One region of the Staphylococcus simulans genome, then DNA from elsewhere that is predicted to be linked to it. Evidence: predicted binding sites of a transcription regulator. Region 1 holds the regulator's gene; each other region holds the start of a gene.

Region 1 (4,034 bases):
TTCTACTTCATTTATCCAATCTTGCATCAACCATGTCCTCCTAATTAAACGTTTATCATCATTTCTTTTATTTTAGCATATTTATATACGCCCACCTATCCTCTTTTTCATACTGATTTCTATCTATGACATTTATATCAATTTTATAAGATAATACTTGTGCTTAATCAATTAATAACTTAGGGTAAATTTATACCCTTGCAATTTGGTCAATTGTATATTAGGATAAACCTTATCAACATTATCGGAAAAGAGGGATTAAATGATTTGGATGATTATCAGCGGTCTAATTGTGGGGAGTTTACTAGGATTTGTAATGCAGCGGACACGATTTTGTTTAGCCGGCGGATTTAGAGATATGTATGTTCAAAAAAATAATAAAATGTTTTACGCTTTACTCATTGCAATTTCTGTTCAAGCAATTGGTTTATTAGCTTTCACAGCGATAATTGGCAAACCTTTAGATAACGGAACATTCCCAATTATCGGAACAATTGTTGGATCATTTGTTTTCGGTGTTGGAATTGTATTAGCTGGCGGTTGTGCCACTGGTACTTACTACCGTGCTGGTGAAGGTCTTATCGGCAGCTGGTTAGCTTTAGTTGCTTATGCAGTATTCTCAGCTATTACTAAAGCAGGATTGTTAAAACCAGTGATGGAAGGTCTTAATTCAAAAACTAATGTTAATGCAGATATGTCAACAAGTACAGGTATTCCTGCTTGGGTTTGGGTAATTGTCATTACAGCAATTACAGTGTTCTTTGTGGTTAAAACAGTACGTAAACCTAAACCGAAAATTGCAGTCCCTAAATTAAAACAAAAATTCACAGGTGTACGTCACTTCTTCTTTGAAAAGAAATTCCACCCATTCGTAGCAGCAATTATTGTTGGATTAATTGCGTTACTTGCTTGGCCAATGAGTTATTCAGCAGGCCGTGAAGGTGGTTTAGGTATCACTACACCTTCTTCAAATTTAGTACAATTTATCATCACAGGTAAAACATCATTCTTAGACTGGGGTGTATTCTTAGTCTTAGGTATTTTCATTGGATCTTATATTGCAGCTAAAGGTTCACGTGAATTTGCTTGGAGATTACCAGATAAAAAGACTTTAAGAAATAGTGTTATCGGCGGTGCATTAATGGGATTCGGCGCTTCAGTTGCCGGCGGTTGCTCAATTGGTAACGGCTTAGTTGCAACAGCAGCATTATCTTGGCAAGGCTGGATTGCTCTTGCATCAATGATTTTAGGTACTTGGTTAATGAGTTACTTTATCTTTATTAAACCAATGAAAGCATTACGTAAAGCACCTGCTAAAACAACTGCTTCAAGACCTGCAACACAATCATAATTAAGTTAAAATAGCCATAACGAATAAAAAGTTTTAAACAAAGGAGAATGAAACTATGGTATACGAACTAGGAACAGTCGGAATGGTTTGTCCTTTCCCTCTTATCGAAGCACAGAAGAAAATGGAAGAATTAGAAGTCGGAGACGAATTGAAAATTGACTTTGACTGCACACAAGCGACAGAAGCTATCCCAAACTGGGCAGCTGAAAAATCTTACCCTGTAACAAATTACGAACAATTAGGAGACGCTTCTTGGACAATTACAGTTCAAAAAGCCTAAACTAAAAAAGGAGTTTGCATTGAATGAAAATTCAAGCAAACTCCTTTTCTTTATTTACGATTCATATTATTCATAAAGAAGAGTAAAGACTGTAATTCTACCCCTAAATCAATATGATGTACTGATACATTATCAGGTACATCGATACGTGAAGGTGTAAAGTTTAAAATACCTTTTACGTTACTAGCGACAAGTTGATCAGCAACTTCTTGTGCTGCTCTTCCAGGTGTTGTGATAATCACTACATCTAAATTGCCTTTTTTCAAAATATCATGAATGGCATCCATGTCTTTAACTACAACTTTTCCAATTTGCGTACCGACTACATCCGCGTCAATATCAAACGCTTCTGTAATCACCATATCATCGTGGATTGAGAAGTTATATGAAAGCAATGCTTTCCCTAAGTTCCCTACGCCGACTAAACCAATACGAATTACATCACTTTCGCTGATTTCGCCTTTAAAGAATTCTAATAAACTCTCCACATTGTAACCATAACCTTTTTTACCCAGCTCACCAAAATATGAAAAATCTCTTCTGATGGTAGCTGAATCAATATCCAATGCTTCACTGATTGTTTTAGAATTCACTCTATCTATCCCTTTTTCTTGAAGGGTATTCACGAATCGGTAATATAAGGGTAATCGTTTCAAAGTCGCGCGAGGAATTTTATTGTTTTGATTAGCCAATTTATTTTCCTCCAAATCTTTCTAACTACTATCCCAAACTTTATTCAGTTCAACCATAATAAAACTATACTTTTAATCGTATGAAGTTATGTTAATTTAGCCATGGAGTTGTGAAAAGTAGTCATTTTATCGACTATTAGCAGATTATAGTATTATCATAGTTAATAATGCTGTACAACAATACTCAGCTTGTTTCTGGAATCATTTTTTATTATTTAAGTATACCGTATGATTTCAGAAATTGGAATGACTGTATTATCAACATTTTAGTGAATACGCTCTTTATTACACTAAAACATCCATAATTGCATTTGTAAATTACAGCAATGTACTAACTATTATACGATTAGAATTTTGTTTTGAACACATTTTTTTAAAACAAATCATAATTAATGGTCTGTATTAAATGTGTATTGACACAAATTTCTGATAAAATATTCAATCTTTTAATTTCGCGTGATATGTTAGGAATTCATGTCAATTGCGCTTATAATAGTAACTAAGCGACGCTTTTTAGGAAGGAGGACTACGAGATATTTATAGACAAATCTCGTATAAATTTGAATGATATTACTACAACTAAACAATGTCTCAAAATCCTTCGACGGGGAAGAAATCTTTAGTGATGTCCACTTTGAAGTAAAGAGTCATGAAAAAATAGGCATTGTCGGCAGAAATGGCGCTGGCAAATCAACATTAATGAAAATCATTGCTGGTGTGGATGGTTATGATAGCGGCAATGTCTCGAAAATCAAAAATTTAAAAGTCGGTTATTTAACACAACAAATGACCTTAGATACTGACCATACCGTATGGGAAGAGATGTCTAAACCTTTTGCGTATCTTAAACAAATGGAACAAGAGATGCAGGCGGAAACTAATTGGTTAGCCAATCATGCTGATGAATATGAATCTGAGACTTTCAAAGACCATATGGCAAGATATGAAGCTTTGTCTAACCAATTTGAACGCTTAGAGGGGTATCAATTTGAAAGCAAGATTAAAACGGTCTTACACGGATTAGATTTTAACGAAGAAGATTTCAATCGTTCAGTAAATGATTTCAGCGGTGGTCAAAAAACACGTTTGTCACTCGCACAAATGTTATTGAGTGAACCTGATTTATTATTACTTGATGAGCCGACCAACCATTTAGATATGGAAACAACACAATGGCTCGAAGATTATTTGAATTACTTTAAAGGTGCTATCGTTATTATCAGTCACGACCGCTTCTTCTTAGATAAAACGGTCAACCAAATCTACGATGTCGCACTCGGTGCAGTTCAACACTATGTCGGCAACTATAGTAAATTCATCACACAACGTGATCAATATTATCAAAAACGCATGCAAGAATACGAACGTCAACAAGCTGAAATTAAACGACTAGAAACATTTGTCGAAAAAAATATCACACGTGCATCAACAAGCGGAATGGCTAAAAGTCGTCGAAAAGTTTTAGAAAAAATTGAACGTATCGATAAACCGATGTTAGATGCTCGCAGCGCTAATATCCAATTCGATTTTGATCGTAATACAGGTAATGACGTATACCATATTAGAAACTTAGAAATCGGTTATGCAGAGCCTGTGATTGCACCTATCACAATGGAAATCACTAAAGGAAATCATTTAGCAGTCATTGGACCGAACGGTATCGGAAAATCAACATTCATTAAAACTGTAGCCGACCGTATTCCTAAATTAG
Region 2 (4,034 bases), 240 kb from region 1:
TAATGCTACGTTTAATGAACGAATACCGCCACCGATTGGTGTAGTTAAAGGTCCTTTGATTGCGATTAAATACTCTTCAATCGTATCTAAAGTTTCTTGTGGTAACCATTCGCCAGTTTCATCATATGCTTTTTGACCAGCTAAGATTTCTTTCCATTCGATTTTTTTCTCGCCATTATAAGCTTTTTCAACCGCTGCATCTAATACACGGCTTGCTGCTCTCCAGATATCTGGTCCAATACCATCACCGATGATAAATGGAATAATAGGATTATTCGGTACTAATAAACCGTCTTCTTGTTTAACAATTTTTTCTGGTGCCATTCTAAATTCCTCCGTTAATATAAATTTTGTGATTAATGATTCAAGAATGTCGCTGTTAAAAATTAGCGCTCTTCAATTGGTAAATACTTACGATTTGTTTCACCGATATATTGAGCACGTGGTCTCATAATACGATTATCTCTATATTGTTCGAAAATATGTGCTAACCAACCTGCAGAACGACTGACTGCGAAAATTGGAGTAAATAAATCATGTGGAATATCCATGCTGTGATAAACAGTCGCACTATAGAAGTCAACGTTAGCAATAATGCCTGTACGTTCTTTCATTAAGTCTTCAATCGCTACTGAGATATCATATAAATGTTTTCGACCTGTCTCATCCGTAATTTTTTTACTCATTGTTTTTAAATATTTCGCACGTGGATCTCCGTCTTTATAAACACGGTGTCCAAAGCCCATGATTTTCTCTTTGTTTTTCAATTTATTATCAATATATGGTTCAACTTCATCCACTGAATGAATTTCAGATAACATGTTCATAACACGTTCGTTTGCTCCACCGTGTAAAGGCCCTTTTAATGAACCTACAGCTGCAACAATACCTGAATACATATCTGATAAAGATGATACTGCACAACGTGCTGTAAATGCTGATGCATTCAATTCATGGTCAGCATGCAATACCAATGCTTTGTTAAATGCTTCAACTTCAATGTCTGTTGGCTCTTCACCACGTAACATATATAAGAAGTTAGCTGCATAGCATAAGCCTTGTTTAGGATAAACTGGCTCTTTTCCTTGTCTTACACGTTCAAATGACGTCACAAGTGATGCCATTTTTGCTTGGATTCTAATTGCACGTTCTAATTTTTCTTCATCCGTTTCTGACTCTGCATTTTCATCAAAGTGTGCAATATAAGAAACTGAAGTTCTTAATGCTGTCATTGGATGAACGTCGTCTGTTGCATAATCTTCGAAATGCTCATAAACTTTTTGGTCTAGTTTTGCATACTCATATAATTTTTCTTGCAACTTGTTCAATTCGTCTTTCGTCGGAAGTCTGTAATTCCATAGTAAGAATACAACTTCTTCAAATAATGCGTTTTCTGCTAAATCATCGATGTCATAACCAGCATATGTCAATTGGCTATCGATAATTGAGCTTACCTTTGTTTCAGCTGCAATTACCCCTTCTAAACCTTTATGCAATTCTGCCATATTAATTTCCCCTTTTCTATAACAAATTGAAATGGCTTTCATTTAGTATTATATCCAATATTAACGGTTTTGTGAACAATTTCGAAACTTTGTATAAAGCGGTTACATTGCTCAAACAGCTAAAACAACCTGTTCAGACCATATCTCATTGCCTTTATTGGTATTATATTACATTTTTATAGTTTTAAGTAACGAAAACCCATGCAAATTAACCGATTATTTTTAATTTATTATCATTCATCATAACTTAAATTCATTGATAATTGCATGAAAATTCTCAATATTTTTAAAAACCATTTGTCATATTCTATGGATATGTGCATAATATTATTAAGGTGCAAAAAGGGAGTTGAATTAATTTATGTCAAACAATTTACAAAGAGAATTAAGCAATCGGCACATACAGTTAATCGCAATTGGCGGTGCGATCGGTACTGGATTGTTCTTAGGGGCAGGACAAACGATTGCGATGACGGGACCTTCGATTTTATTAACGTACATCATTATTGGTTTAATGTTGTTTATGTTTATGAGGGGTTTAGGGGAAATCTTAATTACAAACACAAAATTTAAATCATTCGCAGATGTGACAAATGAATATATCGGACCCTTTGCTGGGTTTGTGACAGGTTGGACATATTGGTTATGTTGGATTATCACAGGGATGGCAGAAGTTACAGCCGTAGCGAAGTATGTCAGTTTCTGGTGGCCTGAAATTCCTAACTGGGTCAGCGCTTTAGTCTGTGTACTTGTTTTAATGGCATTCAACTTATTAAGCGCAAAACTTTTTGGAGAATTAGAATTCTGGTTCGCAATTATCAAAGTTACGACAATCATCGTGTTAATCGTTGTCGGATTAGGTATGATATTCGTTGCTTATGAAACTAAATTCGGTCATGCGAGTATCACACACCTTTATGACCATGGTATTTTCCCTAAAGGTGTATCAGGTTTCTTCATGTCTTTCCAAATGGCACTCTTCTCATTCGTAGGGATTGAGTTGATTGGTGTAACAGCTGGTGAAACAAAAGACCCTGAAAAGATTATTCCTAAAGCAATTAACAGTGTACCTGTACGTATCTTACTATTCTATGTAGGATCACTTGCAGTAATTATGTCAATCATTCCTTGGTATAAAGTAGATCCTTCTGACAGTCCATTCGTAAGATTGTTCGCGTTAGTCGGAATACCTTTCGCAGCAGGTATCATCAACTTTGTTGTACTGACAGCTGCTGCATCATCTTGTAACAGTGGTATTTTCTCAAACAGCCGTATGTTATTCGGTTTATCAAGACAAGAACAAGCACCACCTGTTTTCAACAAAACAAATAAAAATGGTGTGCCGCACATTGCGATCTTTGTTTCATGTGCATTATTACTTATCGCAGCATTATTGAACTATATTTTCCCAGATGCAACATTAGTATTCACATATGTAACAACAGTATCAACAGTTTTATTCTTAGTAGTTTGGGCATTGATTATCGTTGCTTATATTAACTATCATAAACGTAATCCAAAAGCACACAAAAATTCAATTTATAAATTGCCAGGTGGACGTTTCTCAGGATACATGATTTTATTTTTCTTCATCTTTGTATTCGCATTGCTATTCGTCAACCCGGTAACAAGAACTGCAGTATTTTTATCTCCAATCTGGTTTATCCTTTTAGGATTAATGTACTGGAGATACACACAACAACTTAAGAAACATCAATCATAAAAATTAAAAATACGCACCCTAACAAAATGCGTTTACTCACTTTTAGAGTAAGCGCATTTTGCTTTGTCTAAAACCTATCCTATCCTCTTCTATCCCCTATATGAGCCCCATAGATTAACAACACTCTCTTTATTATAAATATCATATCCGGTGTTATATCATGCTTAAAACAATGCATAGACTGCTTTTAAATGCTACATGAATTATAAGGTGATACATTCACTTCCCAAATCAAAATAAAAAACTGTCTGCTCCTGAGGAACAGACAGCTTGTCTATTTAAAGTTTAATATTGATACTTTAGAGATGATTAAAGTACGTTTGCATAACCGTCATATACACGGCCAGTGTTTGCATCAACTGTGATTGTAACATCATCAGCGATTAATTTAGTTGCGTTTTTAGCACCAACGATTGTTGGGATACCTTGTTCTAAACCGATGATCGCACTTGGTGATGTGATACCAGCTTCTTCAGCAACTAAACCAGCAGCTTGTTCTACATAAGGTACGAATGTTTCATCTGTAGAATGAGTAACGATTACTGAGTTTGAAAGATCTCTGCCTTCTAATTCAGAAGCTTCATTTACAACTACTGCGTTACCTACTACTGAATTACGTCCAACACCTTGACCTTTAACAAGTTCGTCACCTACTAAGTGTAATTTCATCATGTTAGTTGTACCTTTTTCACCAGTTGGAACACCAGCAGTGATGATTAATAAATCACCATTTTGAACGCGACCAGTTTCGATTGCTGTTGCTACTGCATTGTTAAGTAATGCGTCAGTAGTTTTGCGTCCTTTTT
Region 3 (4,034 bases), 620 kb from region 1:
TTCGTATGCAAGTTCAGCCATACGGTCTACTGTTTTATCTAATACTTCTTGTGTTAAACCTTGTGCTTTAAGATTCATTTCGATACCTACGCTTTGACCTAATTCATAAACAGCATCTGCCAAAGCTTCCACTAAATCTTCTGTTGTTTTACCTTTTAAGCCTAAGAATTTTGCAATATCTGCATAATCTTGATCTGCTCTGAAGTAATCATATTTAGGGAACATCGCATGTTTTTGTGGATCTTTCGCATTATATCTGATGACATGCGGTAATAAAATCGCATTCGTACGACCATGCGGAATGTTGTATTCTCCACCGATTTTATGTGCAATTGAGTGACTGATTCCTAAGAATGCATTAGCAAACGCCATACCTGCAAGTGTTGAAGCGTTATGCATACGTTCTCTTGCATCTGGATCTCCATCATTCGCTGAAGCTTTTAAATCATCGAAAACAATTTTAATCGCTTGTAAGCTTAAGCCACGTGTATAATCACTCGCCATTACGGATACATAAGATTCAATTGCGTGTGTTAACACATCCATACCTGTATCAGCAGTGACCCCTCTCGGCACACTTAATACAAATTGTGAATCTACGATAGCTACATCTGGCGTCAAGGCATAATCTGCTAATGGATATTTGACATGTGTATCACTATCTGTGATAACCGCAAATGGTGTAACTTCTGAACCTGTACCTGAAGTGGTTGGAATACAAACCATTTTCGCACGTTGTGCTGGCATAATTTTATAAGCACGTTTACGAATGTCTAAGAATTTTTGTTTCGCACCGAAGAATGATAAATCTGGGTGTTCGAAGAATGCCCACATACCTTTCGCCGCATCCATAACAGATCCGCCGCCGATTGCGATAATTGTATCCGGTTGGAATTCAACCATTAACTCTAAACCTTTATAGACAGTGTTAGTTGATGGGTTGGGTTCAACATCGCTAAAGATACGCACATCAGGTGCATCATTACGTCGTGCTAGTACTTCTTGTACACGTTTCGCATAACCAAGGTTTACCATGCCTTCGTCTGTCACGATTACAACACGTTCAACTTCTTTCATTTGCGTTAAATACATAAGTGAGTTTTTCTCAAAGAAAATTTTAGGTGGAAGTTTGAACCATTGCATATTATTTCTCCTTTTAGCGATTGTTTTTATATTGATTAAATCGACAGCTGAAACGTTATGAGAAACTGAGTTATGTCCATAAGAGCCGCAACCTAATGTCAATGATGGAATCATTTCATTATAGATATTACCGATACCACCTTCAGCTGATGGAGAGTTGACTAACACACGACAAGCATTCATGCGAATACCGAATTCTCTTTGTAAAGCTTCATCTTCTGTATGCACGACTGCAGTATGACCTAAGCCGCCTAAATTAAGCATACCTTCACATAATTCTAAGCCATGTTCACGGTTTTCTGCTTTCACCATTGCGAGTACTGGAGATAATTTTTCACGAGATAACGGATAATCTGGTCCTACACCTTCAAGTTCCGCAATTAACATTTTCGTACCTTCAGGCACTTTGATTCCGACTGATGCCGCAATTTCAGTGGCTGGTTTACCTACGATATCTGCATTGACTGCACAACGATCTTCACGCATCACGATACTTTCTAATTTAGATAATTCTTTTTTCTTCACTACATAACATTGATGTGCTTCAAATTCTTTTTTCACTTCATCATAGATTTCTTTATCTACAATGACACCTTGTTCAGAAGCACAAATCATGCCGTTATCAAAAGTCTTAGATACAATGACATCATTGACTGCACGTTTGATTTTCGCAGACTTTTCGATATATGCCGGTACGTTACCTGGTCCTACACCTAATGCTGGCTTACCTGTTGAATACGCAGATTTCACCATACCTGCACCACCTGTCGCAAGTACTAATGCCACTTTGTCATGGTTCATTAATAATTTAGTTGCTTCTAATGATGGATGTTCAATCCATTGAATAATATGTTCTGGTGCTCCTGCTTTGAGTGCTGCTTCATAAATGACTTTCGCCACAAGTGCAGAAGATTGTTGTGCACTTGGATGGAAAGCGAAGATAATCGGGTTACCTGTTTTAATTGCGATAATTGCTTTAAAAATTGTTGTAGAAGTCGGGTTCGTTGTCGGTGTTACACCACATACTACACCGACAGGTGAAGCTACATACGTCAAACCGCGTTGTTCATCTTCATCAATGACACCAATCGTTTTATTGTATTTGATAGATTGCCAGATATATTCTGATGCATATAGATTCTTGATAGCTTTATCTTCATAAATACCACGGCCTGTTTCTTCATAGGCAGCTTTCGCAAGTTCCATATGTTTGTCTACAGCTGCCATTGCCATCGCATGAACAATGTGATCAATTTGTGTTTGATCAAGCTTTGCTAATTCACGTAATGCATGTTGTCCATTTTCTGCAAGTGCATCAATCATTTGTTGCGTGGGATTAATTTCAGGTTGTACTTCTGTTGGTTGTTTCTCATTTTGAGTAGATGTAGTCATTTCTATTTCCTCCTCGACATGAATGCTTCTGAATTACTTTGTGAATTATTTCACAAACAGAATATCCTATTTTTTACTTGGAGTAAATGAAAAACACATATTTTTATTTTATTTCGTTACGATTGTGTGAACATCATAATTAAACAAATTCATATAAGACTTAGAACCGCAATTAGTTAAGCGCTTACATTACCCTTGTTAATTGTTCTGAAAAAAATTAAGTTGTTGTGAGCATATCAATTCCTATTTCACATTGAGCAAGGTAAAATAAATTTTACTTAGATGATCATTTAAGGAGCAGTTGATATTTTAGAAGTCACTGCTTAATTTTTTACCAACTATGTTTACGAACTTGAACATAAGGAAAAAGTAAAATAAACACACAAATTTGGAGTGATAAAGCATGCAAACTGTTCTAGGAAGTAATGGCCAAATCGGCCACGAAATTGCAAGAGAACTTTATAAAAATTACACAAAAGACATTCGTTTAGTCGGCAGAAAACCTAAAAAAATTCATGATAGTGATGAACTCGTTGCCGCAGATTTAATGAACTACGCAGAAGCATACCATGCGATTGAAGGCAGTGATGTTGTTTATTTCGCAGTTGGCTTGCCTGCCAATTCTGAAATGTGGGAACAACGCTTCCCTGTCATGATGAAAAATGTTATTAAAGCTTGCCTTGAAACCAATGCTAAACTGGCTTTCTTCGATAACACATACATGTATGAAAAAAACGCAAATGTACAAACAGAATCTAGCCCATTTGTACCTGTAGGACGCAAATCAGTGGTCCGTGCACAGATGGCTGAAATGGTCCTCAAAGCGATGAATGAACAAAATTTACAAGTGGTAATTGGTCGTGCACCTGAATTCTATGGTCCTGATAAAACACAAAGTATTACCAATACTTTAGTATTCAATCGTATTAAAGCTGGCAAAAAAGCGATTATTCCTGTCAGTGCTTCAGTGTTGCGTACTTTAATTTGGACACCAGATGCAAGTCGTGCGCTAGCGTTACTTGGCAATACACCAGACGCTTATGGCCAAACATGGCATTTACCAGTAGCCGGCAGTCTGACTTATGAGAAGCTCATCAAAAAAACAGAAGCAGTACTCAATCAAAAAATCGGCTACCATGTCTTACCAATGTGGGGCTTTAAAATTGGCAGCTTATTCAATGATCAAGTCAAAGAACTGATGGAATTACTACCAAGATATAAATACAATAATATTTTCAATTCAGATAAATTTAAGCAACGTTTCCCAGAATTCCACATCACTTCTTACGATGAAGGAATTAAAACAGTATTTAATGCTTAAACAGGGTATTTAAGAAGAAGTGGGCTTTTCCATAGAAAGAAGGTTAAAGTATGAAAAAAATTATGATAGTCAACACAAGTACAGATCATTTCGGTGAATTTTCAAAACCAACAGGACTTTGGTTAGGTGAACTTGTTCACTTTTATGATTATTTTAACGACGGCAACTACGAAATCGA

What was found. The regulator Rex, encoded in region 1, represses fermentation and respiration genes when NADH is low (regulators of the CRP and FNR family bind a similar motif). The targets are predictions, from matches to a motif close to TTGTGAAATATTTCACAA.
Region 2: the regulator Rex is predicted to act here: its motif matches at 1,575-1,592, upstream of MUA87_RS05815 (citrate synthase).
Region 3: the regulator Rex is predicted to act here: its motif matches at 2,574-2,591, upstream of adhE (bifunctional acetaldehyde-CoA/alcohol dehydrogenase).

What each region holds. Positions count from the first base shown of each region.
Region 1 covers NZ_CP095100.1:1,014,793-1,018,826, reverse strand. Annotated here, with positions in the region: gene MUA87_RS04535 (glycoside hydrolase family 32 protein) at 1-27, opposite strand, end outside; gene MUA87_RS04530 (YeeE/YedE family protein) at 263-1,351, shown strand; gene MUA87_RS04525 (sulfurtransferase TusA family protein) at 1,407-1,631, shown strand; gene MUA87_RS04520 (redox-sensing transcriptional repressor Rex) at 1,682-2,323, opposite strand; gene MUA87_RS04515 (ABC-F family ATP-binding cassette domain-containing protein) at 2,888-4,034, shown strand, end outside.
Region 2 covers NZ_CP095100.1:1,252,020-1,256,053, reverse strand. Annotated here, with positions in the region: gene icd (NADP-dependent isocitrate dehydrogenase) at 1-324, opposite strand, end outside; gene MUA87_RS05815 (citrate synthase) at 387-1,505, opposite strand; gene MUA87_RS05810 (amino acid permease) at 1,867-3,228, shown strand; gene pyk (pyruvate kinase) at 3,538-4,034, opposite strand, start outside.
Region 3 covers NZ_CP095100.1:396,213-400,246, reverse strand. Annotated here, with positions in the region: gene adhE (bifunctional acetaldehyde-CoA/alcohol dehydrogenase) at 1-2,535, opposite strand, end outside; gene MUA87_RS01495 (NAD-dependent epimerase/dehydratase family protein) at 2,939-3,856, shown strand; gene MUA87_RS01490 (type 1 glutamine amidotransferase domain-containing protein) at 3,907-4,034, shown strand, end outside.